DNA from 3 places in the Blautia obeum ATCC 29174 genome. Region 1 is predicted to be linked to each of the others. Evidence: riboswitches for the same ligand, from Rfam matches in the RefSeq annotation. Region 1 holds a riboswitch; each other region holds the start of a gene.

Region 1 (10,264 bases):
AAGGCAGAAGGAGAAGCGATGGATATCAGTCATGGTATTCCATTTGCGAGTCCGATGAAAATATATGCCGGAGATTATGATGATGTGGCTGATGCTGCAATTGTTGTCATATCTGCCGGAGCGGGACAGAAACCGGGAGAGACAAGGCTTGATCTCGTAAATAAAAATGTAGCAATATTTAAGTCAATCATTCCTGAAATAGCAAAGAGAAATTTTGCAGGTATCATGCTTGTAGTTGCGAATCCGGTAGATATCCTGACTCAGGTAGCCATAAAGTTATCAGGACTTCCAGAAAACAGGGTTATTGGATCGGGTACTGTGTTAGATAGTGCCAGATTAAGATATAAGCTTGGTGAGCATTTATCTGTGGACAGCAGGAGTGTTCATGCATTTATAGTAGGTGAGCATGGAGACAGCGAAGTTGTAGCATGGTCATCAGCCAATGTATCTGGTGTTCCATTAAGTGAAATGTGTGAAATGCGTGGACATTACAAGCACAAGGAAAACACGGCAGAAATAGCTACAGCAGTCAAGAACAGTGCTTATGAGATTATAAACAAAAAGCACGCTACATATTATGGAATTGCAATGTCTGTAAAAAGAATCTGCGAAGCGATTATGAGAGATGAAAAATCAATACTTCCTGTATCACACATGATTCATGGAGTATATGATATTGACGGAGTATCGTTAAGTATGCCAGCTATTGTAGGTGCAGATGGTATTGAGTCTGATATACCTATTAATTTAAGTGGTGAGGAAGCGTTAAAGCTTAAGGAATCTGCAGATTCATTGAAAAAGATTATGGAGACAATTGAATTATAAATTTTACACATGAAAGGAGAAAAAGGCATGGAAGTAAGGTATTATATTTGTAAGCATTGTTGAAAAGGTAAAGGATAAGGGTGTACCTGTAATTTGTTGCGGGGAACCTATGCAGGAATTAAAAGCCGGAGTGACAGATGCTGCTGTCGAGAAGCATGTACCTGTATATACGATAGAAGGCAGTCATGTTCATGTCGTGTTCGGAGAGACAAAACATCCAATGATTGAAGAGCATTTCATTGAGTGGATTACATTAAATACAAACCAGGGAATATACAGAAAACAGTTAAATCCAGGGTAGGAGCCGGTAGCAGATTTTTGTCTTTGCGATGGTGAACAGGTATTTGTCTTTGCGATGGTGAACAGGTAGAAGAAGTATATGCATATTGTAACCTGCATGGATTATGGAAATGCTAAAAGCATTTATACATATTAAGGTTACAGAACAACACAAATATAACAGTAATATAGGCTGTGTATTAATATATTTACAAGGAGGAACAACGAATGAAATACGTATGTGATGTTTGCGGATGGGAATACGATGAGGAGAAGGGCTATCCAGAAGGTGGTATTGCACCAGGAACAAAATGGGAAGATGTTCCGGAAGATTTTGAATGCCCATTATGTAATGTTGGAAAAGATGAGTTTTCAGAAGTTGAATAGAAGCCTAATCTTTTGTTAAATACGGATGGATAAACCAAAACCCTGGTGCGTGAGCAACAGGGTTTTTTATTGCGATATTTTATGATGATATCACAGAAAATAATCTACCTTTTGCTTATAATGTGGCTAGAAACTAAGTGAGGAGGTAGTCTAAATGAGATTAAAAGATAAAATTGCAATCATTACGGGTGGAAGCTGTGGCATAGGATTTGCTACAGCTGATAAATTCTTGAAGGAAGGCGCTACAGTTGTATTGGCGGCAAGTTCAAAGTAATCGGCAGATACTGCTGTAGATAAATTAAAAGAAAAATATCCCAATGCAATAGTTGCTGGAATTAGTCCAAATCTTGCAAGCATGGAGTCTGTCAGAAAGGCTTTTAAAGAGGCAATTGAAAAATATGGATGCGTCGATGTACTGGTAAATAATGCAGGAATTTCAGAAAACACCTCATTTATGGATTATACAGAGGAGACTTTTGATAAAGTCATGGATCTAAATGTACAGCTGAATCAGTACTGTAAAGGCAGTGTGACTAGGCTAGATACGGCTGTTTTAGCAAGATTATGTTGTGCCCTAGACTGTAAAATAGAAGACCTGTTGGAATATATTCCGTCGGAAAATAAATAATTGTGAGCATTTATTACTGCCAATGCAGAAAAATAAAGGACTACAGTTCTTGTGATATAAGAATGTAGTCCTTTTTGATTAAATGTGAAAATTAAAGTCCTGGCACTTTATCAGACGGTATTTTTTTATCTGGCATTCGTCAAGTACTTCCTGAAGATGAGTTTGTTTGGCTTCATCAAAATATGTCACGTCTAAATGTTCTAATTTTTCGGTATCCTGTAATCCCCTGATCCGTAATAATATATGCTCATCAATAATTCCGCCGAGAGCTGGTTTGTTGTATCTGGGATAAACACTTTTGTTTTACCCATGATGTTGACGCCTACGATTTGATTATGAAAAACAAAGAGCTGCTTTTGGACAGAGATCCGAAGCGTTCCCCCGTTGGGTTTATCTTCTCGCATTCAGCGTTACGTGAGGGCTGGGATAACCCGAATGTTTTTCAAATCTGTACACTGAAACAGAGCGGCAGTGATATTCGTAAGCGTCAGGAGGTTGATCGTGGTCTACGTCTGTGCGTCAACCAGGATGGTGAACGCCAGGATGCGAATGCTTTGGGAAATGATGTTCATAATGTCAACATTCTGACTGTCATTGCCAGTGAAAGTTATGATTCCTTTGCGAAAGGTTTACAGAGTGAAATCGCAGAGAATGTGGCAGATCGGCCACGTACTATTACAGCTGATTTGTTTGTAGGAAAGGTCATCAACGATTTGGATGGTCATGAACAGGTGGTTGATAGGGATACTGCCTATGCCATCATGTATGATTTGACAATTAATCGCTATATCGATAAGAAGGGTGTATTGACTGATAAATACTACGAAGACAAATTCAATGGCATTTTACAAATTGCTGAAGAAGTGAATAATTTTGCAGCATCCATTGTGGAACTCATCGATTCGGTTTACAACCCGAGGGCAGTGCAGCCGGAAAATGCTCGTGGTAATAATGTTGAGCTTAAGGTTAATGAAGAAAAATTTGCTATGCCTGAGTTTCAAGCGCTCTGGTCAAAGATAAATGTAAAGTCTATTTATATCGTAGATTTTGATATTGATGAACTGATCCGAAATGCAATAGCTTCTCTGGATGCTAAGCTGATAGTTGCTAAGATTTTCTTCAAGATTGAATCAGGTGCAATGGAAGAAAGTAAATCGAAAGAAGCTTTGGAATGTGGAGCTGCCTTTACAAAGGAAACTTCTGCTTACGGTACGCAGATACGGATTCCTGTCAATAGTAGCGTGAAATATGATTTGGTTGGCAAACTGGTGGAAGAGACAAAGTTGACTCGTAAGGATGTTATTGCTATTCTGCGTGGTATCAAAAAGACTGTTTTTAATCAGTTTAAAGATAATCCTGAAGAGTTCATTATCAAGGCAGTTGCACTCATTAATGAGGAAAAGGCAGCAGCCATTATCAAGCACATTACTTATGCCGTTTTGGATAAGTATTACAGTATGAAGGTATTTACTGATTTGCCGAATGGATTCTATATTTCGACACCGGTAGGAAATTATAATCCTGACTGGGCAATTACTTTCTATAAGGGGAAAGGTAAAGCATATTTATTTTGCAGCTGAAACCAAGGGCTCTATGTCCTCTATGCAGCTGCGTTCGATTGAGGAATCTAAGATACACTGCGCACGGGAAGACTTTAAGGCTATCAGTAGTGACAGCGTTGTTTTTGATGTCGTGGATAGTTATCAGAGTCTTTTTGATATGGTGATGAGATAAGGCGTTAAGGGATAATATTTCCTCAACAATCATAGGAAAGAGTGCTGTGTATGTCATCTTTTGTATCTCTCTGTGAATAGCACGAATGTAATTCAATGTTCTATGGATTGCAAGACATGCTATATGAGTGGTGCGCGAACTTTATCCCCCCCGGCAGGGGCGGTCAACCTCTGGGAATTCCAGCAAATACAAAAAAGTAAAATTATCAAAAATATTGTTAAAGAAAATTCTTTACTTTGGTTAAAGCGTAAGTTATAATAGCTTTGCTTAAAAGAATAAATGTGCCAAGTGCTGAAAAATATATAAAATTTACACTATTTTCAGAAGAGGGAATCAGGTGAGAATCCTGAACGATCCGGTCACTGTATTCAGTTATGCCACATTCATATCCATTGCATTTTTATGTGAGAAGGGAATGGGGATTTAAGCTGTAAGCCAGGAAACCTGCTTGGTTCATAGAAAGAAACTTCCGTGTAAAGTGCTGTCTTTCGTATCATGTTTTTTTGTGATGCCCGCTTTTTTATGGAAGCGGACTTTTTTCTTTTAAAAGCAAAAAAACAAAAGAAAAAATAAGGAGAAAAAGCATGAAAAACATGAAAACAGTAGCAGGAATGTTATGTCTGGCAGGAATTCTCAGCCTGGGAATGGGAACAACTGTATTTGCGGAGGATGGAGACAGCCATTATCCCGTAACAATCACAACCTACAATTATGAGAACGAACCGATTGAAATGACTTTTGAGAAAGCTCCGGAGAAAGTATTTGCATATGCAAACTCCAATATCGAAGAGCTTCTGGCACTTGGTCTCGGTGATAAGATCGTAGCTGCTTGCGGTCTGGACGGTGATGTGCGTGAGGATTTAAAAGATGAATTTGACAAGATTCAGTATATGGATACCAAGCCATCCAAAGAGGAAGTTGTTGCAATGGAGCCTGATTTTATTGCGGCATGGTATTCTTCTTTCGATGATGACTGGCTTTCTGATGTAAGCTTCTGGCAGGAGAGAGATGTAAATACATACATGTCCCTGAACAGTGCTGCAAAGGGACCGGCTTCTGAGTTCCCACGTACAATTGAAGACGAATATGAGGATATCCTGAACCTTGGCAAGATCTTTGATTGCGAAGACAAGGCAGAGGAAATCGTTGATCAGATGAAGGGTGAGATTGATAAAGTAAAAGAGCATGTAGAAGGAACAGACCCGTTATCCGTAGCAGTTCTTGAGGATGAGGGAGATTCCTTCCGTGTATATGGAACAGAGACACTTGGCGGAAATATTCCGGAGACACTTGGTGCAGAGCTGAAGCTTGGTGCAGAGAACTCTGAAAACGTTGGTGCAGAGGATCTGATCGCAGCTGATCCGGACGTATTATTCATGATCAACTATGATGGATTTATGACAGCTGATGAGGCAATCGCTGATATTACAGATAACCCTGCATATGCGAGCCTTTCAGCAGTTAAGAACAACAAAGTATTCTCTGTAAACTTGAATGAAGTATACTGCAGCGGTGTCAGAACCTATGACGGAATTATGACATTTGCAAAAGCATTATATCCGGATCTGTACGAATAAAATGAAAAGAAAACCGGATTTTAAAAATGGAATTTTTCATGGAAAGCCGATCTATGTGCTGGCGGTGATATTACTGACTGTGCTTCTGGTGATATCCATTCTGACTGCAGTTACCATTGGTTCTGTAGATCTTTCTGTGAAAGATGTGTATAGTGTAATTTTGTATAAAGTGTTTGGAATCGGGGATCCGGAGGTTTATGGTGTAGGAGCCATGTCTGATATTGTGTGGTTTATCCGCCTTCCCCGTATTCTTCTTGCAACAGCCGTTGGCATGGGTCTGGCAGTTGCAGGTGTGATAATGCAAGCCATTGTGAAAAATCCGATTGCAGATCCGTATATTCTGGGTATTTCCTCTGGTGCATCTCTTGGTGCAACAGTGGCAATCTTTCTTGGAGTTGGAGCCGTATTTGGCTCCAACTCTATTGGAATCTGCGCATTTATCGGAGCCTTCCTTATTTCTGTACTGGTACAGATCACTGCAAATATAGGAGGCCGGGCAAATTCAGTCCGACTTCTGCTTGCAGGTACAGCACTTGGAAGTGTGTGCAGTGCATTTTCAAACTTTGTTGTCTATATTGCGGGCGACAGAGATGGAATCCAGACAGTTACTTTCTGGCTGATGGGAAGTCTGGCAGGTGCGAAATGGGAAAATCTGGCTGTGATTATTCCCTGCGTTTTTATAGCAACCCTGTTTTTCTGCACCCAGAGCCGTATTCTCAATATGATGCTGCTTGGAGATGAGGTATCCATCACATTAGGAACTGACCTGCACAGATATCGTCAGGTGTATCTTGTAGTGACAGCACTGTTGATCGGTTTTGTGGTATATTCCGCAGGTATCATTGGATTTGTAGGACTCATTATTCCTCATGTGGTACGAATGTTCTTTGGAACCGATCACAAGAAAATGCTTCCACTGTCAGCACTTAGCGGTTCCATTTTCCTGATCTGGGCAGATGTTGCTTCCAGGATCATTATTCCCAAGAGTGAAGTCCCAATCGGAATCCTGGTATCCATGATCGGAGCACCTTGCTTTATTTATCTGCTGGTACGCAGATCTTATGGATTCGGAGGTGAGAAATCATGAAACTGACAGCTTCTGATATCCATGTGGAGCTTGGCGGAAATGAGATTCTTAAGGGAATTGACGCAGCCATAAAGGAAAAGGAATTTGTAGGAATTATAGGACCAAACGGAAGTGGAAAAAGTACATTGCTGAAATGTATTTACCGTGTACTGAAGCCAGATACCGGTGTGATCATGCTGGATGGAAAACCGCTGAACGAATATAAGGTAAAGGATTCTGCAAAAGCACTGGCAGTGGTGTCCCAGCACAACTACTATAATTTTGAATTTTCCGTACAGGAAATTGTAATGATGGGAAGGGCTCCTCATAAGAAAACCATGGAACGGGATAATGCCGAGGATTATAAGATCGTGGAAGAATGTTTGGAAAAAGTGGAAATGCTTCCCTATCGGCACCGTGTTTTTTCAAGTTTGTCTGGCGGTGAGCAGCAGCGAATCATTCTGGCAAGAGCTCTGGCACAGAAAACTGACTGTCTGATCCTGGATGAGCCTACCAACCATCTTGACATCAAATACCAGCTCCAGCTTCTGGATATTGTAAAAAGTCTTGGGGTCACTGTGATCGGTGCTTTGCATGATCTGAATATTGCAGCAGCATACTGCGACCGGATCTATGCCATGAAGAACGGTCGTCTGGTGGCTTGCGGAACTCCAGAAGAAGTCATTACAGAAGATTTTATACATATGTTATATGAAGTAGATGCAACTGTAAAAAAGGATGAATACGGCATGCTGAATGTTACATACCATCCTTTGCATGTGAAAAAATAAAGAAAAAGTGGAGGAAAGCTGAATGAGCGATACAGCAAAAAAAGGAATTCTTGTAGTCAGCTTTGGTACCAGTCATGAAGATACCAGAGCAGTGACCATTGATGCGATTGAAAAAGAAATTGGAGCTGCTTTTACAGATTGTAAAATTTATCGCGCATGGACCAGCAAAATGATTCTCGCCAGAATTGAAAAGAGAGATCATATTCACTATGACAATGTGGCAGAAGCAATGGAGCGTATGAAAAAGGATGGAATTACAGATGTGATCATTCAGCCTACTCATGTAATGAACGGTGTGGAAAATGATCTTATGAAAAAGGATGTTCTGGCGTATGCAGATCATTTTCAGTCTGTGAAATTCGGAGCTCCTCTACTTACAACAGAAAAAGATAATGAGTATGTGGTGAAAGCGGTTGCAGATGAGTTCCCTGTAATTAAGGATAAGGAAACGGCACTTGTGCTTATGGGGCATGGAACCGAGCACTACGCAAATGCCGTTTATGCCGCACTGGATTACAGATTCAAGGATATGGGATATGAAAATGTGATCGTAGGAACTGTGGAAGGTTATCCTGAAATTGACCAGGTCATGAAACAGCTTGGAAAATGCGGGGTAAAAAAAGTGGTAATCGCACCGTTTATGATCGTTGCCGGTGACCATGCGAAAAATGACATGGCAGGAGAGGAAGAAGACTCCTGGAAAAATATCATCAGCAAAGCTGGTTATGAAGTGCAGACAGTTCTGAAAGGACTGGGGGAATATGAAAGTATTCGAAAACTCTTTGTGGAACATGCGAGGGAAGCGGTATGATTAAAATTGGAACACTGACCTGCCTTCACTCCAATAATGTATGTGCCAGAGTGGGATGCCTGAAGGCCTTTCAGAATCGCAGTGACTTTTTTGATGGATATTCTCCGGACACACTTCTGGGAGCAATGATGACCTGTAATGGATGCAAAAGTGTAAATCCCAAAGAACCGGATGTAGATGAGGAAATTCTGGAAAAAATAGATAGGCTGGTCAGCGAAGAAATTAAGGTAGTGCATGTGGGAGCCTGTCGTCTGGACAGGGAGAAAAAAGAGTGCCCACGAATTGCCAAAATCTGTGAGATGATAGAATCCAGGGGAATCCAGGTGGTAAGAGGAACTCACAGAGAATCCTGAAACAGGATAGAGAAATCGTATAGGGGAAACTTCCAGGCAGATTGTGGAAAATAGTCTGTCTGGAAGGGAGTATCCCAAAGTTTGTGTAAACCTTCAAACTGATGTAAGATAGAATTACTCAGTTTGGAGGTTTATTTTATGGCAAGAAAAAAGGATTCACCACAAAAAGCAGCGCTTAGAGAACTCATGGGAAACTACCTGAAAGAAAACAATGTAAAAGTAAAAGATGGAACAGATGTTAATTCCATTATGCGGGATATGATGTCTATCATTTTGGAAGGCGCCCTTGATCAGGAACTGGATGAAGAACTGGGATATTCCAAATATGATTATCGAAATAAAGAAACCGATAATTCCAGGAATGGACATTCCCAGAAAACGTTACATACCAGTTACGGAGATATGGAGATTGATATTCCAAGGGATCGAAAAGGTGACTTCGAACCACAGGTTGTAAAGAAGTATCAGAATTCGATTATGCAGGACATGGAAGAAAAGATCATTTCCATGTACGCAAAAGGAATGACTACTGCCGATATAGAAAGCTACATGCGTGAATTATACGATCTTGAGATCTCCGACAGTACTGTCAGCCGGATCACTGATAAGATCCTGCCAATAGTAAAAGAATGGCAGGAAAGGCCATTAGAAAGTGTGTATGCTGTTGTATTTATGGATGCGATCCATTTCCATGCCCGTAATGAGGGGCAGATTGTAAAACGTGCTGTTTACATTGCGATTGGGATCGATATGGAAGGACGTAAGGATGTCCTCGGAATGTATGTTGGTCAAAATGAAAGTGCCAAGTTCTGGCTCTCCATCCTGAATGGCCTGAAAAACCGGGGCGTAGAAGATATATTGATTGCGTGTGTGGATGGACTGACCGGTTTTCCACAGGCAATTGAAGCAGTATTTCCCCAGACCGAGATCCAGCAGTGCATAATCCATCAGATCAGGAATACCATGAAATTTGTTTCTTACAAAGAGATCAAACCACTTATGGCAGATCTGAAGCGTGTATATGCAGCTCCTACAGAAGAAGTTGCATTGGCAGAACTGGACAGCTTTGACGAAAAATGGAGCGGGAAATACCCTAAGATTGCAAAGTCATGGAAAGATAACTGGGCAAATCTTTCAACGTATTTTAAGTATCCGGAAGCTGTCAGACGTCTGATCTATACCACGAACACGATTGAAGGATTTAACCGCCAGCTCCGGAAAGTCACCAAATCCAAGACGGTATTTCCATCCGATGACAGTCTCTTGAAAATGCTGTATCTGGCCATGATAGATATCACCAAGAAATGGACGGGACACCGTCAGGATTGGGGACAGATCCATTCTCAGCTGGAAATTTTCTTCGAAGAAAGATTGGAAAGGTTATAAGCAGAATGCATGCTAGGCAGGGCTGGCACAGCCAGTCCTGCTTGACATGCCTTAAAACTGCATTATAATACAAACAAGGACAGAACCCTGAAAAACAGGTTCGAGAGTATGAAACTTTTTCTGTAAAATAATGTTTATAAGGTTCTTCTATGATACAATAAATATCATTAGGAGGGCCTTTTATTATGGCAAGACAAAAGAAACCTGTACATCGTGTACAAATGACAGAAGGAAAACGAAACATCATCCATCAGCTCCTGGAAGAGTACGATATCCAGTCTGCAGAAGACATTCAGGATGCGCTCAAGGATCTTTTAGGCGGCACCATTAAGGAAATGATGGAAGCTGAAATGGATGATCATCTTGGTTACGAAAAATCCAAACGCTCAGATAATGATGATTATCGCAATGGTTATAAGCGGAAACA
Region 2 (10,264 bases), 1.7 Mb from region 1:
AAAAAGTAATGTACCGGAGAAGGACCATGGCTGACTCTTATAATAACGGAGATTTTTCACTTTCAGACCGACTTCTTCCATGACTTCGCGATGAACGGTTTCTTCAATTGTTTCACCAATTTCCGCGAAACCGGCGATCAGGGCATATTGCTTAAAGCTTCTGCCCTCATATTTGGAGCAGATGATCTTATCTCCGTTAGTAATACCGACGATCACAGCCGGCATAAGTACCGGATATTCCTGACGGCCACAGGAAGGGCAGTACATCATACGTTCTTTTGTATCGTGTTTCATTGGGAACCCGCAGCATCCGCAGAAACGGCGGTTTCTGTACCAGAACCAGAGCTGATATCCGGTAATCGAAGCAAAAGCAAGATACTGTGGCTGTACATAACGAAGCTCTCTGTTTTCGTGGAATTCATAGCCTGGCAGCAGGGAAGTATCCAGTCCCGGAATCAGATAAAAACGTTCGTCATCTATCGAGAAAAGATAGATATAATTTTTGTACAGGTCGCTTACGTTTCCTTCCAGTTCGCGGAAACGGGGAAGCGTTATAGAATTGTCTGTATCATTTTTATGAAAGAAACTCTTTCCGTTTTCATAAGCGAGCACAAAACTGCTGCCATCCGGAGCAACCGGTCTGTATTCATTGTGATAAGTATGTGGTGCAATATCCTGTATCATAAGGAACCTCCTGAAAAATAGAGTGCAATTTATTGTCTGGCGATGAGCTGTATTATCGAAAAGCTGTATTTACTGCTTTATCAGACTGTATTCAGTATAGGTGAGGTGTTGGGAAAATGCAAGGGAGGAGTTTATATAAGAAATGCGGTATGTAAATAAAATGATAAAAATTTGACAAAATGTTATGCGGGTTATTGACAGCATACTGACATCGTGCTATTATAATGTCAGTATAATTCCATATTGAACATATGAAGTGCTGACTGTAATCCGCGTAGCAGTCAGAAGAGGGAATCAGGTGAGAATCCTGAGCGATCCGGTCACTGTAACAGAGGAGCGACTTTTCGATATCCCATTGTACGATAGTATGAGAAGGGGAAAAGAAGTGATGATCCTGAAGTCAGGAAACCTGCTTTGTATGGCGAGGTTAAACTTCCGTGTAAAGTGTAACAACCAACTTAGGGTATCCGCAACCCAAAGTGTTGTCTGCTTGTTGGAAGCAGGCATTTTTTTATGGAATTCGCCTGTTCGTATGAATTATACCTATATGTATCGTGGTGGCCGCCACATACATACGACCCCTTAAAGGGTATGATTAAATGGCAGGCGGTACTACTCCGGATGCATTCGTTCCCTCCGCATATTTGAACGGATTCATTGTCTACCCCGGAGCAGTATCGCAAATCCTCTGAAATAAGTTTTGAAGATGACCAGTTCGGCAGTGCCGTGACTGGATTTTTTTATATAATGAGGTGAAAGTAAATGGAAAAACCATATTGGGAAGGGAAACACTATGCTTTTTTCAGCAATAAGGAATGTGAATATTTTCCGTGTCATGCAGGCGCAGATCCGGAGAACTTCAACTGTCTGTTCTGCTACTGCCCGCTGTATGCACTGGGCGATAAATGCGGCGGGAATTTTCGAATGACAGAAACAGGAATAAAAGACTGCACGAACTGCCAGCTGCCACATAAAGCACAAAATTACGGATACGTAACCGGGAAATACAGCGAGCTGGCGGAACTGATGAAGAAGATACGAGAAGAAAAAGACGGATTATGATATAGACATACATCCGATATTCTGGAACACGCTTCATTTTCGGGCTGCTCCCGTGCGCTTATTAGCGATTGCTCCGCATAACTCGCTGTCGCTCAGACAGATGCTCCACAACCGCCACTAGCACAGTCGCAGTCTCGAAAGCCTTGCTGGGTTCCTGAATATCGGATGCATGCTTTATCAGTTCAAAGCTTTTTATAGGATCATTTTCTTGCGACAGTTCCGCTTCCCCACAACCGGGAAGGCCTCTCGGGGCAGCGGCCGAAGGCCGTGAACCTCCGCCGGGGTGTGGTGGCACCACAAAGATGATATGGAAAATGAGAGAAGAGGAATTAATAGTATACATATATTTAAAATCTTCAGATAAATATAGAAAATATCTTAATTTAACTTCATATTCCTATACACAGAAAAAGGAACAGTCTCCTGACATTTTGACTCAGCAAATTTCCGTAGATTCTGACTGCGCTAATGATGGCTGCGTTGCACTGTCTGAGCACCCTTGGGTGCGAGTTTGCAAAAGCAGTCATCGATAGATGCGCGGGAAGAATCCGGAAATGCAGCGTGTCAACAAGTCAGGAGACTGTTTGCTTTTTCGTGATATATATTATTATTATTTATTATAGAATCTAAGATTCCTACCTCTCACTCAGTATCATCTTCAACCGAGGAATATCATTATTCAATATCATTTTTTCGGGAAACATCATCTCATGCACAAACTCCGCCGCACACGTAAAATCCCCGATATGCTCCACTCCATGGCTGTCACTCGACAGCACGATCGGAATTTCATACTTCATACAATACTTCAGGATCTCCCGGTTATTCGCCCGTGTATCCCCACGATACCCATACGGTGCGAGTGAAGCTTCATTGATCTCAAAAATAACACCATTCTCCTTAGCACCGACTGCCAGAGTCTCATAATCTACAGGAAAAGCTGGATTATCACAGTGTCCCAGGACTTTGACACATGGATGCGTCATGGCATTCAGATACGCACTGGTGTTTTCCGCAATCGTTCCACTATTGTAATTCTGTGCATGCATACTCGCAACCGCATAATCCAGTTCTCCGAGCAGTTCATCGTTCAGATCCAGATGCCCGTCAATATCCAGGATATTTAATTCCACTCCAAAAAGCAATTCAATTCCAAAACGCTTCTTCGGCGCATAAGTCAGACTGCGGAAATAAGAAGAAGTTCCAGCGGCCAGCGTTCCAGGACCGTGGTCTGTGATTCCGAGCAACTTCAGCCCTTTTCTGGAGGCTGCTTTGGCCATATCAGAAATCGTACAGGTGGTTCCGTGGCCACTTGCGATAGAATGCGTATGTATATCAGAAAGATACATGAAGATCCCTCCTTAGATCGAAAATAAATCGAAAAAATGTGGCAGATAAATATAAAATCTGACCGCAAAGATATCATTAACTCCAGTATGGCAGTCACTATCACAAAAGTCAACAGAAAAATGCAGTTCAAAATAAAAACCAACACAAAACCAATAAAAACCACAACAAAAACCTCGTAAAAAACAGAAGAATAATGTTGGATTTCGTTGACATGAAAGAGCACGTAGAGTATAATGATTCTATATGAATCGTGGCGTTTTAGCGCCTTCTGATTGCATATGAGATATGGTGTAAGAGATACCTTTAAGGTAGTGACACCATAAGAAAGGAGAAGCGTGGAGATGTTTAATACCACAGATGTTCCAAAGTCATCCAGGATTCCGAAACTGGTTGAGGCACTTTATGCCAATATGCCGGTAATCGAGTCTGCCAGAGCGAAGCTGCTTACTGAATCATATAAGGCTACCGAAGGTGAGCCGATGGTCACACGGCGTGCGGAAGCTTTTGCTCACATTCTCTGTAATATTCCGATCATCATTCGTGACAATGAACTGATCGTCGGAAGCAGCACGATCGCACCGCGAGGATGTCAGACATTCCCGGAATTTTCCTTCCAGTGGCTGGAAGATGAGCTGGATACCGTTGAAACGAGGAGCGCGGACCCGTTTTATATTGCAGAAGAGACCAAGCAGGAGTTAAGAGAAGTACATAAATACTGGAAGGGTAAGACATCCAGTGAACTTGCTACATCCTATATGGATCCGGAAGCAATCAAAGCAATCGAACACAATATCTTTACACCTGGAAACTATTTCTACAATGGTGTAGGTCACGTAACTGTTAAATATGGTGAAGTCCTTGCAATCGGATACAAGGGAATCATCGACAAAGCACAGGCAGAGCTGGACAAATGCCAGGTTGGAGATGCCAACTATGTTACGAAGAGCCATTTCTTAAATGCAGTGATCCTTTCCTGCCAGGCAGCAATCGAATACGCAGAAAGATATGCAGAACTCGCATCCCAGATGGCAGCAGAGTGTACAGATCCAGTACGTAAACAGGAACTTCTGCAGATTTCAGAAAACTGCAGCCGTGTACCGGCGAACGGAGCTACAAGCTTCTATGAAGCCTGCCAGTCTTTCTGGTTTGTACAGCAGCTGATTCAGATTGAATCCAGTGGACATTCCATTTCACCTGGACGTTTTGATCAGTATATGTATCCTTATTATAAGGAAGACATAGACAAAGGTGTGATCACAAGAGAGTTTGCACAGGAGCTGATCGACTGTATTTGGGTTAAGATGAATGACCTGAACAAGTGTCGTGATGAAGAATCAGCTAAGGGCTTTGCGGGATACAGCCTTTTCCAGAACCTGATCGTAGGCGGACAGAACAAATACGGCGAAGATGTTACCAATGATCTTTCATTTATGTGCATCGAGGCGTCCAAGCAGGTATTCCTGCCGCAGCCGTCTTTGTCGATCCGTGTATGGAATGGTTCTCCGCATGAACTGCTGATGAAGGCAGCTGACCTTACAAGAACCGGTATCGGACTTCCGGCTTACTATAATGATGAAGTTATCATTCCGGCACTGCAGAACAGAGGCCTCACTCTGGAAGATGCAAGAGAATACAACATCATCGGATGTGTTGAACCGCAGAAATCCGGTAAGACAAACGGCTGGCATGATGCAGCGTTCTTTAATATGTGCCGTCCGCTTGAACTTGTTTTTGCAAATGGTATGGACAAGGGTGTACAGGTTGGCATTCAGACTGGCGATGTTACCAAGATGAATACTTTCGACGAATTCTATGATGCATACAAGAAACAGATGGAATACTGTATTTCTCTGATGGTCAATGCAGATAATGCGATCGATGTTGCACATGCAGAGAGATGTCCGCTTCCGTTCCTTGCATCCATGGTAGATGACTGTCTGACCCGTGGCCTTACAGCAGAGCAGGGTGGAGCAGTTTATAACTTTACCGGTCCGCAGGGATTTGGTATTGCGAATATGGCAGATTCCCTGTATGCGATCCGCAAGCTTGTTTATGAAGATAAGAAAGTTTCCATGGAGACTTATAAAGAAGCGCTCGCATGGAACTACGACAAAGGCCTTGATGAAAAATCTGTTGCCGATATGTCAGAAATGATTCTCAAGGGAATGCAGGATGCAGGAATGACTGTCAACGAAGATACAGCAAAAGCAGTTCTTCAGACAGTTATGAGACTGAAACCTTCCGATGAGCAGATTCAGAAATTTACAGAACTGCATGATATGATCGATGAAGTTCCGAAATTCGGAAATGCCATCGATGATGTGGATTATTTTGCAAGAGATGTTGCATATACCTATACACGTCCTCTTCAGAAATATCATAATCCACGTGGAGGACAGTTCCATGCAGGACTTTATCCGGTATCTGCGAATGTTCCGCTGGGCGGACAGACAGGCGCTACTCCGGATGGCCGTTATGCGCATACTCCGGTAGCAGATGGTGTTTCTCCTTCTGCAGGTAAAGATGTCAACGGTCCGACGGCAGCAGCAACATCTGTTTCCAGACTGGATCACTTTATCGTATCCAACGGAACACTGTTTAACCAGAAATTCCATCCGTCAGCACTTGCCGGAAGAGAAGGACTGGAGAAATTTGTGGCTCTGATCAGAACATATTTTGATCAGAAGGGAATGCATATGCAGTTTAACGTTGTTGACAGAGCGACTCTGATCGATGCACAGAAGCATCCGGAGAAATACGCACATCTGGTTGTTCGTGTTGCCGGTTACAGTGCATTGTTTACAACACTGTCACGTTCTCTTCAGGACGATATCATCAGAAGAACAGAACAGGGCTTCTAAGAGGTAAACTATGAGTTATTTACAGACAAAAGGCCGCATTTTTGATGTTCAGCGATATTCGATCCATGACGGCCCGGGAATCCGTACGATTGTTTTCCTGAAAGGCTGTGTGTTGAGATGCAGATGGTGCTGCAACCCTGAATCACAGGAATACGGAATCCAGACAATGAAAGTCCTTGGCAAAGACAAGGTGATCGGTCGAGATGTTACAGTAGAAGAGATGATCAAAGTAGTCGAACAGGATCGTCCGTACTACCGCCGCTCCGGAGGGGGACTTACTCTTTCGGGCGGTGAGAGCCTCTGCCAGCCGGAATTTGCCAGAGATATGCTTCGGGCAGCAAAGGAACGGGGAATCAATACTGCACTGGAAAGTATGGCCTGTGCTCCATTTGAGACGATCGAGACAATCCTTCCGTATCTGGATCTGTATCTGATGGATATCAAGCATACCAATCCGGCAAAACACAAAGAATTTACCGGACGGGCAAATGACCTTATGATGGAAAATGCCCGTAAAGTAGCACTTTCCGGTAAATGTAAGCTGATCATCCGTGTTCCGGTCATTCCGACTTTTAATGATACAGTGGAAGAAATCCAGGGAATTGCATCTTTTGCAGATACACTTCCGGGTGTGGAACAGCTTCACCTGCTTCCGTATCACAGACTTGGTCAGGATAAATACATCGGACTTGGAAGACCTTATTTAATGGAAGGAATTCTTCCACCAACACAGGAACATATGCAGACGTTGAAGAAAGCAGCAGAATCCGTAAGTTCTCTGCATGTTCAGATTGGTGGATGAACAGAAAACAACAAAAACAACATTTTTATCGTGATAAAAACAACACAAAACAACGATAAAATCTTGACAATCTTGTTTATAAGGAGTAAAATCTCCTTAGAAGTACAATAAAACCAAAGTGGTTGTCCAGGGACTGAATTTCAGCTGACGGGCAGCTGCAAAAAACCAAATTGCTTTAGGAGGAAAATAAGCATGGTAAACGAATTTGAAATCAAAAAACAGATCTGTGACATCGGAAGACGTATCTACAACCGTAACATGGTTGCAGCTAACGACGGAAACATTTCCGTAAAGCTGAATGACAACGAATTCCTTTGCACACCAACAGGCGTATCCAAAGGATTTATGACTCCAGAGTTCATCTGTAAAGTAGATGCTCAGGGTAATGTAATTCAGGCTAACCCGGGATTCAAACCATCTTCTGAAATCAAAATGCATATGAGAGTATATCAGAAGAGACCGGACGTAGGATCTGTAGTACATGCTCATCCGATCTATGCAACATCTTTTGCTATCGCTGGTATCCCGCTTACACAGCCGATCATGCCAGAAGCAGTTATCGCTCTTGGATGTGTTCCGATCGCTGAGTACGGTACACCTTCCACAATGGAAATTCCGGACAACCTTGAAAAATATCTTCCATACTTCGATGCAGTTCTTCTTGAGAACCACGGAGCTCTTACATGGAGCACAGACCTGAACGCTGCATACATGAAGATGGAATCCGTTGAATTCTATGCACAGCTGCTGTATCAGAGCAAACTGCTCGGTGGCCCGAAGGAATTCGACAAAGAAAATATCAAGAAACTGTATGAAATCCGTCGTAAATTCGGTATGCCAGGAAAACATCCTGCAAACCTTTGCCAGAACAAAGATGGTGTTAACTGTCATAACTGCGGTGGCGCTTGTCACAGCCAGGATTACAAACAGTTCCCGGGATATCAGTATGATTTCGTAGGAAGCGAAACTAAAGCAGAAGCTCCGGCAGCTACAGGAGCAGCTGATGCAGAACTGGTTGCAAACATCACAAAACAGGTTATGGCACAGCTTGGAATGAAATAATCCATTCCATATTAAGTGGTAGACATTAAAGGAGGACAATCTCATGCCAATTAGTGAGAGCATGGTACAGGACATTGTACAGGAAGTAATGGCAAAAATGCAGATTGCAGATGCTCCGACAGGAAAACATGGTATCTTCAAAGATATGAACGATGCAATTGAGGCTGCTAAGAAGTCTGAACTGATCGTTAAGAAGATGTCCATGGATCAGAGAGAAAAAATCATCACCTGCATCCGTAAAAAAATCAAAGAAAACGCAGAAGTTATGGCTCGTATGGGCGTTGATGAAACAGGAATGGGTAACGTAGGAGACAAGATCCTGAAACATCATCTGGTAGCAGACAAAACACCTGGTACAGAAGACATCACAACAACTGCATGGTCAGGAGACAGAGGACTTACTCTGATCGAGATGGGACCATTTGGTGTAATCGGTGCGATCACACCTTGTACCAACCCGAGTGAAACAATCCTCTGCAATACAATGGGTATGCTGGCTGGCGGAAATACAGTAGTATTCAACCCGCATCCGGCAGCAATCAAGACCTCTATCTTTGCAATCAATCTGGTAAACGAAGCTTCTCTTGAAGCTGGCGGACCGGACAATATTGCAGTAACAGTAGAGAAACCTACGCTTGAAACAAGCAATATCATGATGAAACATAAAGATATTCCGCTGATCGCAGCAACAGGCGGCCCTGGAGTTGTTACAGCAGTTCTTTCCTCCGGTAAGAGAGGAATCGGAGCTGGTGCAGGTAACCCACCGGCAGTTGTTGATGAAACAGCTGATATCCGTAAAGCAGCACAGGACATCGTAAACGGATGTACATTTGATAACAACCTTCCATGTATCGCAGAGAAGGAAGTTGTAGCTGTATCTTCTGTAGTAGATGAACTGATGCATTACATGCTGACAGAAAACGACTGCTACCTGGCTTCCAAAGAAGAACAGGACAAATTAACAGAAGTTGTTCTGGCAGGCGGTAAACTGAACCGTAAATGTGTAGGTCGTGATGCAAGAACACTTCTTTCCATGATCGGAGTAAACGCACCGGCAAATATCCGTTGCATCATCTTCGAAGGACCGAAGGAACATCCGCTTATCACAACAGAGCTTATGATGCCAATCCTTGGAATCGTAAGAGCAAAAGATTTTGATGATGCTGTAGAACAGGCTGTATGGCTTGAACATGGCAACCGTCATTCAGCACACATCCATTCCAAGAATGTTGACAACATTACCAAATATGCGAAAGCAATCGATACAGCAATCCTTGTTAAGAATGGCCCGTCCTATTCTGCACTTGGATTTGGTGGAGAAGGTTACTGTACTTTCACAATCGCAAGCCGTACAGGTGAGGGACTTACAAGTGCAAGCACCTTTACAAAGAGAAGACGCTGCGTAATGTCAGACAGCCTTTGCATTCGCTAATCAGGAGGAAATATTAAAATGGATATGAACAATGTAAATATCGAAGAAATTGTAAAACAGGTTCTTTCCGGAATGACCGGAAATGCACCGGCTGCAGCAGCAGCTCCGGCAGCAGCAGCTCCAGTAGCTCCGACAGCTGACCCGGTAATCCCAAAAACAGCACATGTTGCAATGCTTACAGCACTGGAACATTATGAAATCAAAGAATTCCCAATGCCGGAAGTTGGCGATGACGATATCCTTGTTAAAGTAGAAGGATGCGGTATCTGCGGTACTGACGCACACGAATTCAAAAGAGATCCATTTGGCCTGATTCCGGTTGCTCTTGGACATGAGGGAACTGGTGAAATCGTAAAAATGGGTAAAAACGTTAAAGTTGATACAGCTGGAAAACCAGTTAAAGTCGGCGATAAAGTTGTTACATGTATGATCTTCAAAGATGATCCGGAAATCACAATGTTCGACCTCAACAAGAAAAACGTTGGTGGAGCTGATGTATACGGACTTCTTCCAGATGATGATGTACATCTTAACGGATGGTTCTCTGATTACATCCTGATCAGAGGCGGATCCTTCGGATCTACATTCTTCAACGTAAGTGATCTGGATCTGGATTCCCGTATCCTGATCGAGCCATGTGCAGTACTTATCCATGCAGTTGAAAGAGCAAAAACAACAGGAATCCTGAAATTCAACTCAAGAGTTGTTGTTCAGGGATGCGGACCGATCGGTCTTATCTGCATCGCTATCCTTCGTACAATGGGTGTTGAAAACATCTGTGCAGTAGATGGAAACGCAAAACGTCTTGAATTCGCTAAGAAGATGGGCGCTGAAGTATCCGTAGACTTCACACAGTACAAAGGAATCGAAGCTCTTACAGAAGCTGTTAAAGAAGCTCAGGGCGGACATCTTGCAGACTTTGCATTCCAGTGCACAGGTAACCCGCACGCACATGCAAACATCTACAAATTCATCCGTAACGGCGGCGGTCTTTGCGAACTTGGTTTCTTC
Region 3 (10,264 bases), 160 kb from region 1:
CCGGTTTGTGACAATCTCCACATTCATAGAGGTATCAATGGGAAAGGTGAATTGCTGCTGTTGATAGTAAAAGATTTCCGAGGATGGGAAGTCCAGTTCCCCCACAATGCTGTTGATGGTAAAGTAGGCGGCATATACTGTCCCGTCTTCCTGTTCGATTTTCAGATACCGTTGGTTTTCCTCTATCAGACAACGGGTGGGTTTGATGAGGTCATAGTATTTCACCAGCGTTTCCTCCTGAAACCGTTTTTTCGGAAGATAATACTCATAATCTTCGTAGGCGGTTCCGGTCTGCCCGTATAAATGCTCAATCAGGTAGCCAAAATCGTCTTTATCAAGCCGCCGGACTTTGAAGCGGCGTGAGATTTTATTTTCCAGCAGTTTTTCCATCTTCTGAAACCGCCAGATTTCCTCATTGCTCATGGAAACAAAATCCCCCATGAGCTTGTGGTTGACTTCGTGGAGGAAATCGGAAACGGCGGTCTTTGCTTCCCTGCGAAACTGCTTCATGGTGACTTCCTGCTCATTGACAAGCAGCTTGAAGCCGATAAAAAAACGGTAGTCCACCTGATTTTCCCCTATCATGGAAATCAGGTCTTCGGTCTGTGCGTCAATCTTTGCACAGGCAACGTCCTTTAACTTGCCTGTCACTTCCTGTTTGGAGCGTTCCTGTGCCGCCCGTATGCTGGATTCTGTGCTGATTTGCAGGGCGTGAATCTTTCCGTCCCTGTTCTGGGCGATAAGCTGCCGGAAGGAATCGTGTACCTGATATTTCTGTTCGGGGCTTAAAAAGGAATAGTTGTAGGGAAGCAGCTCATAGTAAGCGAAGCACTCCCCGTCATGGTTGAACACAAGGTTATTTTCGATATACTTAATCGGATATGCCATAAATATCACTCCTTACTGCCGTGATGGGCTGTGCCGGATATTCCTTTTCCAGCTTCACGGGCTTTCCTGCATACGTCAGTTTCGGGCGTACCAGATATGCCAGTACGGATTTCAGGAAGCCGTAAGGCTTCTTCCCGTCAAAGGTCTTCTGGCACATGAACCAAGTGAGGGCAAAGGGTACGCCGAAGTATTTCAAAAATGCCCCGTCAATGAATGAAAGGGGAGGGAGGTTCCCTAAGAGCATCACTGCAAACACCGATACCACGAACCACGCCATCTGTGTGAACGTGATGGGGAATGGCAGCTTAAAATCATTGATGGAATAGAGTACCTTTTCCACCGACCAGATACTGGTATAGCTTCGTATTTTCTTCATATTGTCCGTCCTTTCTAAAAGATGGGGGCAGCAAAAGAGCCGCCCCTGAATAAAAAAATCCGCCTGTATTTCCTGAAAGAGATACAGACGGGTCTACCGTAAGATTTCATATACGCCGTGGTTCGTGACAACAAAGGTTCCCTCCAATTCCATGTCACGCCCATAGGCTGCATAGTCGATATAGTTTTGTAAGTGTGCCGGAAGTTCGCCAAGCTGTCCGCTTTCTTCCAGATAGTAGCGAGCCACATCCGCCATATCATCACAGCCGGAATGGCAGATAATATCATCTTCATGCTCACAGAGTTCTTCAATACTGCCAAAGTAGGATTGCAGCTCTGATAGTTCCTCCTGAATGTATTCCGGTAAGTCCTCCACCATTTCACACAGGCGGTTGATTTCCTCAATGGGGGTATATTCGTCAATCTCAAAGGGCAGCTCATAGTCATGGATGGCGTATTCCTTATATTCATCATTCAAACCGATACGTTCTTTGACTTCCTCAAAGTCTACAGGCGGCGTGAACCATGCCCCGACCAGTTCGCCCTCATTGTATTTGCCTAAGTTGGCAATGTAAATCCGCATTTCTTCCACAGTGTCACCTCCATTCTCTGTCATGCTCCTTTTGGGGAGTTACGCTCCCCAAGCCCCTAGTGGACTTCCGCCATGAAGCAATCAGAGCTTGCTCCATAACGGAAGTGTAACAAGGGTTTCCTATGCACCGATAATCTTATTGAACAGTTCCAGTAAGATGTCCTTTACACCGTCCGCATTGAAGACCAGCCCAACCGCTACAAGGGAAACTACCAGAAAACCGATAAGTTTGGAAAATTCCCTCTTAAATCCGAGGTACAGTCCAATTACCACGATTGCCAGCAGCACAAGGGACTGGGCGTTGGATAAAAACCAGTTGTAAAGATTCTGTCCGAAATTCATAAAAGCTCCTTTCTTTGCTGTAAGATTTCTTAGGTTCTAAAATTGCCGCCGTTAAAGCACCACCTCCTTTGCAGCGGCGGCTTGCTGCTTCAGGATTTTTTCATGCTTCTCCGTCAGCCTTGCATGGGTGATGATGTCATGGACAATCTGGGTGTGGTTCATCTTATCCAGACGGAGAGCCAGCTTTAACGTGGGGGCTACCTGATGGGAGAGCCAGTGCAGGGTGCGTTCAAAGGAATAGGGTTCCGGTTTGGTTGTCAGTTTCAGGCTGCCCCTGTGTTCCCCGATAAACCACGCCCATTCCTCACTGATACGCCAGTCTGAACGGGGCTTTGTATCGTCCCTGTCCACGAACCGGACATAGCGGTTGATGATTTGAAAGGCTGTCCGTTCTGGATTGTCATGTTCTAACAGGTCACGGATGGCGTAAAAGGCACGCTCATTTTTCAGCCGGATTTCAAAGCGGTTCTTTACCTCTGCGTCCGCAATGGGAATATCATGCTTTTTGTACTGCTCATAGTCCTTTTCGTAAATGCAGAAGTACACTTCACTTTGGAGGGAGCCGATATACAGGGTGTTCCCCATACATTCTTTTTCCTCACGCCGTACCAGTTCGCCGCTGCGGTAGCTTTTGAAGCTGCGGAAGACCGAGATACATTCCTCATTCCGGCACTTCTCTGTCAGATGGGGAATGTTCAGGATTCCCGTTTTGTCATTGATGGCAAGGTCAAGCCGCTTCATCACGCCGTCCTCCATGAGAACGTCCATGAAAAACTCATACCAGCTCCGTTCCTGTGCCAGCAGATAGCTTTCAAACTGGCGGCAGCCACGCCCTTTCAGTTCCAGCAGCACCCCTTTTTCCAGTTCCGACGATACCAGAACGAAAATATCCCCCAGATAGTAATGCTCCGTGTAAGAGTAAAATCCATAGTCTTCATGGATAAAGTAAGATAGCTTTAGCCGCAGCACGTCTTCCACGATATACTTCACATCCGTAGTAGGGAAGCGAATCCGAACATAATCAAAGAGCATTTCAAGGGGATTGTCTGGATTGAAGCGTTCCAGAGCTTCCGTGATGGCTTCCTGTAATGCTTCGGATGGGTGAGCCTTGCCCGTTTCAATATCGCTCAGGTACGGACGGGTGATTCCGGCAGCTAAGGCAAGTTTCTTTTGTGAGATACCGTAAACTTCCCGTTTCTCTTTGATGTCCCGTACCCATGTTTCTTCATTCAGTGAAAATCCCTCCAGTCTAAAAAAGCGTATGTCAACTTTCAGAGCCTTGTTGACACACGCCGGATAGGGGAAAATCCCTTGTGTACCGTGGGATTCTGCCCTGTTGTTTGGTTGTTGCCTGTCGATTTGTACCCCTCTGTTAGATACGAGGGGTTCATGCTGGCGTGCCTTGCGGCACACCAGCAACAGCAGGTCAGTCCGTTTCTGCGGCTTTTGCTCCGCACGCCGCCTGCACTCCCTGCCTGCTGTCTATGAGATTTTTTATTTCCTTGAGGAAATCGTGTCCTTTTGGCACAAGGGGCGTGTAAAATTCCGAGATAACGCTGGTTCCCACATCCACATAGCCACGCCCTTTTATCTGCTTGAGGAAGAAGTCCTTTGTGGTTTCCCCGAACATCATCCCATAGCCCATTTCCGACATCCGCCCCAGAGCTACACGGAAATTGAACTGGTCACGGATTCCGTCCCCCAGATACTTTGCGTCTGGACGCTGGCAGGCGAGAATCAGGAAGAAGCCAGCCTGCCGCCCAAGCATAACGATTTGTTTTAACTTGTTGAGGACGGCGGCGTTTTCCTTTGTGCCGAGCATTTCCATAAATGCCACATATTCATCAAAGATAAGGAAATGTGCCGGAAGTCCCAAGTAAGCGTAATTTTCCCCTGTCCGGTAATTCTCCATGAGCTTCATGTCTTCGCTGCGTTTCATCATTTCTTCATAGAAACGGTCAATGCAGGCGAGCATATCTTCCTTTTTGTAGTACACATCCGGCATAACCGCCTGTAAATCCGCAAGGTCAGCGTTCTTTGGGTCTAACACGAACAGGACGGCGTTAGTGCGGAGCAGGGCTTCAATGAGGGTCAGGATGAAGTAGGTCTTTCCGCCGCCGGTTCCTCCGGCAATGAGCATATGGGGGAGCTTATCATACTCCCACCAGACATTTTCCATGAGCCGGAGCCTGCCGTCCTTTGCCTGTACGTCTTCAATGGAGATACGGTTGGCAATGGTATCATAGAGTAGGGTGTACTCCACATAGGAATCCTTTAATTCCTTATCCGTCAGCTCACAGTACAAGCCGCTTTCCAGCTTTCTCTCCAAGTTTAAGAGCTGTTCCTGATATTTCCCCAAAGTGATTTCCACACGGATATGGAGCAAGCCCTGTTTCATACGGTAGTAGATTTTGGGAAAGTAAGTGATGGTTTCTTTGGAACGGCTGGAAGACAAGTCCTTGAAAAAAGCGTCTTCTTTTCTCTGCTCTGATTCATACCACTTGTTTTCCAACACCATCCTTGCCAGTTTTTGGCGGTGGATGAGCTGCTTTACTTCATCCCTGCGGTATCGCCAGAACAGAAGAACTGCTGTAAGGCACACCATTCCTGCCACGCCCATACTGAATAACAGGTAAGGGATGTTTACATCCTGTATTATCTGGGAGAGGGACACTTCCTGCCAGTTGGCTCCGGCAATCTGCCCTGTATGAAACAGCAGGACAACCAGCAGGAAGACAGGGAACAGGGCGGCAAGGGCAGTATGGGACACAAGGTCTTTATCCGTGGGGCGGATACGTTTTCCACGGGGAAAAAGCTGCTTCATGGGAACAATCCTCCTTTCGCTTTTCTCTTATTTAGCTGTTATTTTGCAGGGGGAGCGTCTTTCTTCGGTGTCTGGGGATTCATGGCAGCCCCTTTTTTCAGGACAATATCCTCTGCCTTGATGTACCAGTCCACCTCTGCTCCCTGAAAGGTAGCCGTTGCCACAGTATCTGCCACTGGATTGATAAGTTCCACCTCTGCGTTGTAATCGAGCTCCTTTAACGGCACGCTGGCAGGGATGGAAACCTGAATCATACGCCCCTGTCCTCTGGATTTTAAGTCATAGGTACGCTCCTTGATTTCTTCTGATACCGAGCCGTCTTCATTCTGGAGGTGAACCTCACGGCGGAGGGCAGAAAATTTCAATGCCCCGAATGTTGCTTCCTTGTCAATCACGATTCCGTTTGCTAATCTCATAGTCTGATGTCCTCCTTTTCCTTACGCTTTTACCATATCGTCAGCGTGCAAAATGTAGTTGGTAAAGCCCCTTGTGCCGATTTTATAGCCCTCTGCGGTGATACGGGGATTGACGAGCTTTACACGTTCCTCAAAGTCAAAATGCTTCTCTCCGGCTTCGGCAGGGAGGATAACCACAATATCATCCGCCCTCTGCACGTCTGAATAAAGATTGAAGCTGCGGGAGAGTACCGCCATGCGTCCGTTGATTCTTCTCTGTTCTGTTTTGTCTTCTCCGGCAAACTCCAAGTTGCCGAATGTCTTTTCCATGTTGGGAATAACGAATTTTAATTCCATATAGATGTACCTGTCCTTTCTGAATGTTGTGTTTGATGGTTGGTTTCGGATTCTGGTCTGGAAACGGAGGGGAACGCTCCGGCGGTGGTGATTTCTTCGTAGTATCACATCCTTTTTGGTTTTGGGGTAAAAAAATAGACGCTCATTTCTGAACGTCTGAATTGATACACTGGAAAGGCGGAATATCTGCTTTACCCTCTATATTTTTGTATATGTTGTACTTACAAGGTCGCCCCAGAACAGAAAGCCCGGGCAACGTACGATAATATTCTTCGAGTTGTCCGTGACATTCCTGAAATTGCAGATCCGATTCGTTTTCTACGTGCGAGAGAAGTCGTACACTTCCAGCGTTTCGGGGAAGCACTTCGTTCCGTACAGGAACAGCTGGATGCGAAAAACTTCTATGCATTCAATCCGAGCTTTGACTGTCCATGTGAGGCGTCCTGTAAAAATTCATAACAACAAAGAAATATCAAATAAGACCTGGGAGGATTCTTCCGGGTCTTTTAGGGTAAATACAGGATTTTACAATTCCTTTCATCCATGTTATTATGACAACGCATTAAATATGAAAGGAAAACGATCATGGAAGTTCTGACGATTGGGATTTTCTGTGCTTTGCTCATTATATGCATCATAACGGGAAAATCTATATTATATGCTCTTCTGGCAGGTCTGATCATTTTCAGCCTGTATGGAAAAAAACAGGGATATAGCTGGAGACAGATTAGCAGGATGGCATTACAGGGAGTCTGGAAAGTAAAAAATATTCTGCTCACATTTATACTGATCGGAATGCTGACAGCACTTTGGCGACAGGCTGGAACAATTCCTGCAATCATCTGTTATACCGTGCATCTGATAAAACCATCGACATTTTTGCTGATGACATTTCTTCTGAATTGTCTGATCTCAGTCCTGACAGGAACTGCTCTTGGTACGGCAGCTACGATTGGTGTTGTATGTGCAACGATGGCTTCTGCACTTGGAATTCCTTCATGGATGACCGGTGGTGCAATTCTTTCCGGGGTATATTTCGGAGATCGTTGTTCTCCTGTTTCGACAAGTGCACTTCTGGTGGCGGAGCTGACGGAGACAGGTATCTATACAAATATAAAAAATATGATCAAAAGTGCATTGGCACCATTTACCATTACCTGTATTCTTTATCTGACTGTCAGCATACAGCTTCATGGAAAAACAGAGATGCCGGATCTTGGACATGCTTTTGGCAGTGAGTTCCGGCTCAGCTGGATTGCATTGCTGCCTGCAGCGGTGATTCTGCTGTTGGCTGTTATGCAGGCAGGGGTGAAGATCGCGATGATCGCAAGTATAGTTACTGCAATTCCTGTCTGTATTGGCCTTCAGAATATGGCATTTACGGAACTTCCTGAACTTCTTCTGAATGGTTTCCATTCTACAGATGTGACGGTAGCGGCAATGCTGAATGGAGGTGGTATCACTTCGATGTTGAAGGTTGGAGCAATCGTATGCATTTCTTCATCTTATTCAGGTATTTTTCAGGCAACAGGAATCCTGAATGGATTTCAGAAAATGGTCTGTTTGCTTGCCGACAGGACAAAACCATATTTTGCAGTGCTTGTCACATCAATCCTGACAAGCGTTATGGCATGTAATCAGACACTGGCAATCATGCTTACAGATCAGCTCTGCAGCAGAACAGAACCGGATAAGCTGCGTTTTGCCAATAATCTGGAGGACAGTGCAGTGCTCATAGCACCTTTGGTGCCGTGGTCGATCGCGTGTGCTGTTCCGCTTACAGCAGCAGGTGCACCGGGATACAGCGTCTTATTTGCAGTGTTTTTGTATCTGCTTCCGTTGTGCGATTTAGTGTTAAAAAAATAACTGCCCTATTGTAAATTGACCAAAATAGTGGTATTCTGTAAGAAATTGAATAATAAAAATAACAGGTGCTGATGTTAGATAATCAAATAGCCTTCAGTTAAAAGGGAAACAGGTGTAAGTCCTGTACGATCTCGTCACTGTATACAGGGAATGCAGAATCATGTGTGTATGCACAGTCACTGGGAAACTGGGAAGACGATTCGGGTGTATTGATCTGTAAGTCAGGAAACCTGCCTGCTATTGGTACGGGGATTTTAAATTCCGGATCACGAGTAATTGGTTGTACCATAATCCAGAAACTCTAGCCCGGTGCAGGAGTTTTTTTATTGGGAAATATAGTATTTCTCCGAAAAATATTTTTTGACCAGGCTTGCTGCCGTACTTTGTTATTCATTTTAATTTTCATGAGAAAACAGGTACAGGAGGAAAAAAACATGAAAAACAAAACTGTAAAAGCACTGGCAATTGCAATGACTGTAGCAACAGTCACAATGATGGGATCTGCAAGCATCTACGCTTCTGATGACACTGCTGAGACAGCAACAGAAGAAACCGCAGATGATGCAGAAACCGCAGATGATGCAGAAACCGCTGATACAGAAGAAGCTTCCGATGATGATCAGAAAGCAGCAGATGAAGTAGCAGCACTGATCGACAAGATTTATGTTCAGGAAAGAACTGATACAACAGATGAAGACTGCAAAGCTGCCAAAGAAGCATGGGATAAACTGACAGACGCTCAGAAGGAACTGGTTGAAGGCGAAGAAGCTGATCCGGATTACTTCGGACGTGACACTGGTGATGCATCCAAAGATGATCCTCGTAACCAGGATGAAATCGGTGAGAACGAACTTCTTGTTGTAAGCTTTGGTACATCCTTCAACGACAGCCGTGCTGAGGATATCAAAGGAATCGAAGACAAACTGCAGGAAGCATATCCGGATTGGTCTGTAAGACGTGCATTTACAGCACAGATCATTATCAACCATGTAGAAGCAAGAGATGATGAAGTGATTGACAATATGCAGCAGGCACTTGACCGTGCAGTTGATAATGGCGTTAAAAATCTTGTTGTTCAGCCTACACATCTGATGCATGGTGCTGAATATGATGAAATGACAGAAGCAATTGATGGATACAAAGATAAATTTGAATCTGTTGCAATCGCAGAGCCAATGCTTGGCGAAGTTGGTGATGACGCTACTGTAATTAACGATGATAAGAAAGCTGTTGCACAGGCTATCACAGATGAAGCCTGCAAAGAAGCTGGATATGACAGTATGGAAGCTGCTGCAGAAGATGGAACAGCATTTGTATTCATGGGACATGGTACTTCCCATACAGCAAATGTAACATATGATCAGATGCAGACACAGATGAATGACCTTGGATTCACAAATGCTTTCATTGGTACTGTAGAAGGTGAACCGGAAGATACAGAATGCCAGGCTGTTATCGCAAAAGTTAAAGATGCTGGATTTAAGAAAGTTGTTCTTCGTCCACTGATGGTTGTTGCTGGTGACCATGCAAACAACGATATGGCTGGTGATGATGACGATTCCTGGAAATCTCAGTTCAATGCATCTGGTGCATTTGACAGCGTTGACTGCCAGATCGCAGGTCTTGGAAGAATTGAAGCTGTAGAGGATCTTTACGTAGAGCATACAAAAGCAGCAATTGATTCTCTTGGAACAGCTGATACAACTGAAGAAACAACAGATGATACTGCAGAAGCAGCAGATGACACAACAGATGGTGCAGAAGAAGTTACAGACGATTCTGCAGCAGAATAATGTAATGTGTAAATAATTTATGCAATAAACGGGACTGCCCGGAAGGCTTGATTGTCTTCCGGGCAGTTCCTGTAAAATCAGGAGGATTTATATTATGAAACGTTCAGTGGCAATGATGGCATGCGTATTAAGCGGAGCTATGGTACTTGGCAGTTTCAGCCCGGTTATGGCAGAGACAGGAGCAAAGGCAGTTTCTGCAACAGTGACAGATTCAAAATCATCAGATGATAAAAAGGATGATGCAAAAGCTGATACAGCGGACAAAAAGGACGATGCAAAGGATACGGTGCTTGAAGACGGTACTTACAGTGCAGAGTTTGATACAGACAGTGGAATGTTTCATGTAAATGAAGCAAATGACGGTAAAGGAACGTTGACAGTCAAAGATGGTAAGATGACAATCCATGTGAGCCTGAATTCAAAGAAGATCGTAAATCTTTTTGTTGGAAAGGCAGAAGATGCCCAGAAAGACGGAGCTGAGATTCTTGAGCCGACAACAGATGAAGTAACATATAGTGATGGATATAAAGAAGAAGTTTACGGATTTGATATCCCGGTTCCTGCCATTGATGAAGAATTTGATGTTGCTTTGATCGGAAAGAAGAACAAATGGTACGATCATAAAGTAAAAGTAACAAATCCTCAGAAAGAAGCCGATGCTGAAGTTTCTGACACAAAAGAAACCGATACAAAAAAGATGACTGCTGAAGATCTGAAACTTGAAGATGGTGATTATACTGCAGATGTGAAGCTGGAAGGTGGATCCGGAAAGGCTACAGTAACCTCTCCGGCTGAATTTACAGTTAAAGATGGAAAGGTAACTGCATCTGTA

Evidence for each region. A riboswitch is a leader RNA that binds a small molecule or an ion and turns the genes downstream of it on or off. The one in region 1 is predicted to bind cobalamin.
Region 2: it holds a riboswitch for cobalamin, as region 1 does, so the genes downstream of both, NQ503_RS13675 (cysteine-rich small domain-containing protein) here and NQ503_RS05365 (ABC transporter substrate-binding protein) in region 1, are expected to answer to the same signal.
Region 3: it holds a riboswitch for cobalamin, as region 1 does, so the genes downstream of both, NQ503_RS04610 (sirohydrochlorin cobaltochelatase) here and NQ503_RS05365 (ABC transporter substrate-binding protein) in region 1, are expected to answer to the same signal.

Annotation. Positions count from the first base shown of each region.
Region 1 covers NZ_CP102265.1:1,117,069-1,127,332, forward strand. The annotation lists gene NQ503_RS05335 (L-lactate dehydrogenase) at 1-825, shown strand, start outside; partial or broken gene NQ503_RS17725 (desulfoferrodoxin family protein) at 853-1,242, shown strand; gene NQ503_RS05345 (rubredoxin) at 1,333-1,491, shown strand; partial or broken gene NQ503_RS05350 (SDR family NAD(P)-dependent oxidoreductase) at 1,646-1,984, shown strand; gene NQ503_RS17730 (helix-turn-helix domain-containing protein) at 1,979-2,119, shown strand; partial or broken gene NQ503_RS17735 (restriction endonuclease) at 3,577-3,853, shown strand; cobalamin riboswitch at 4,123-4,319, shown strand; gene NQ503_RS05365 (ABC transporter substrate-binding protein) at 4,438-5,430, shown strand; gene NQ503_RS05370 (FecCD family ABC transporter permease) at 5,432-6,517, shown strand; gene NQ503_RS05375 (ABC transporter ATP-binding protein) at 6,514-7,287, shown strand; gene NQ503_RS05380 (sirohydrochlorin cobaltochelatase) at 7,310-8,098, shown strand; gene NQ503_RS05385 (CGGC domain-containing protein) at 8,095-8,451, shown strand; gene NQ503_RS05390 (IS256 family transposase) at 8,590-9,837, shown strand; gene NQ503_RS05395 (IS256 family transposase) at 10,023-10,264, shown strand, end outside.
Region 2 covers NZ_CP102265.1:2,821,597-2,831,860, reverse strand. The annotation lists gene nudC (NAD(+) diphosphatase) at 1-684, opposite strand, end outside; cobalamin riboswitch at 922-1,115, shown strand; gene NQ503_RS13675 (cysteine-rich small domain-containing protein) at 1,447-1,746, shown strand; gene NQ503_RS13670 (phosphatase) at 2,382-3,095, opposite strand; gene NQ503_RS13665 (glycyl radical protein) at 3,438-5,957, shown strand; gene NQ503_RS13660 (glycyl-radical enzyme activating protein) at 5,968-6,759, shown strand; gene NQ503_RS13655 (class II aldolase/adducin family protein) at 6,952-7,821, shown strand; gene NQ503_RS13650 (aldehyde dehydrogenase family protein) at 7,865-9,253, shown strand; gene NQ503_RS13645 (zinc-dependent alcohol dehydrogenase) at 9,272-10,264, shown strand, end outside.
Region 3 covers NZ_CP102265.1:952,456-962,719, forward strand. The annotation lists gene tcpF (conjugal transfer ATPase TcpF) at 1-888, opposite strand, end outside; gene NQ503_RS04565 (conjugal transfer protein) at 872-1,264, opposite strand; gene NQ503_RS04570 (antirestriction protein ArdA) at 1,358-1,846, opposite strand; gene NQ503_RS04575 (hypothetical protein) at 1,976-2,197, opposite strand; gene mobT (MobT family relaxase) at 2,249-3,472, opposite strand; gene NQ503_RS04585 (FtsK/SpoIIIE domain-containing protein) at 3,624-5,021, opposite strand; gene NQ503_RS04590 (YdcP family protein) at 5,060-5,437, opposite strand; gene NQ503_RS04595 (YdcP family protein) at 5,459-5,773, opposite strand; partial or broken gene NQ503_RS17705 (manganese catalase family protein) at 6,002-6,232, shown strand; gene NQ503_RS04605 (Na+/H+ antiporter NhaC family protein) at 6,359-7,639, shown strand; cobalamin riboswitch at 7,686-7,891, shown strand; gene NQ503_RS04610 (sirohydrochlorin cobaltochelatase) at 8,074-9,432, shown strand; gene NQ503_RS04615 (hypothetical protein) at 9,527-10,264, shown strand, end outside.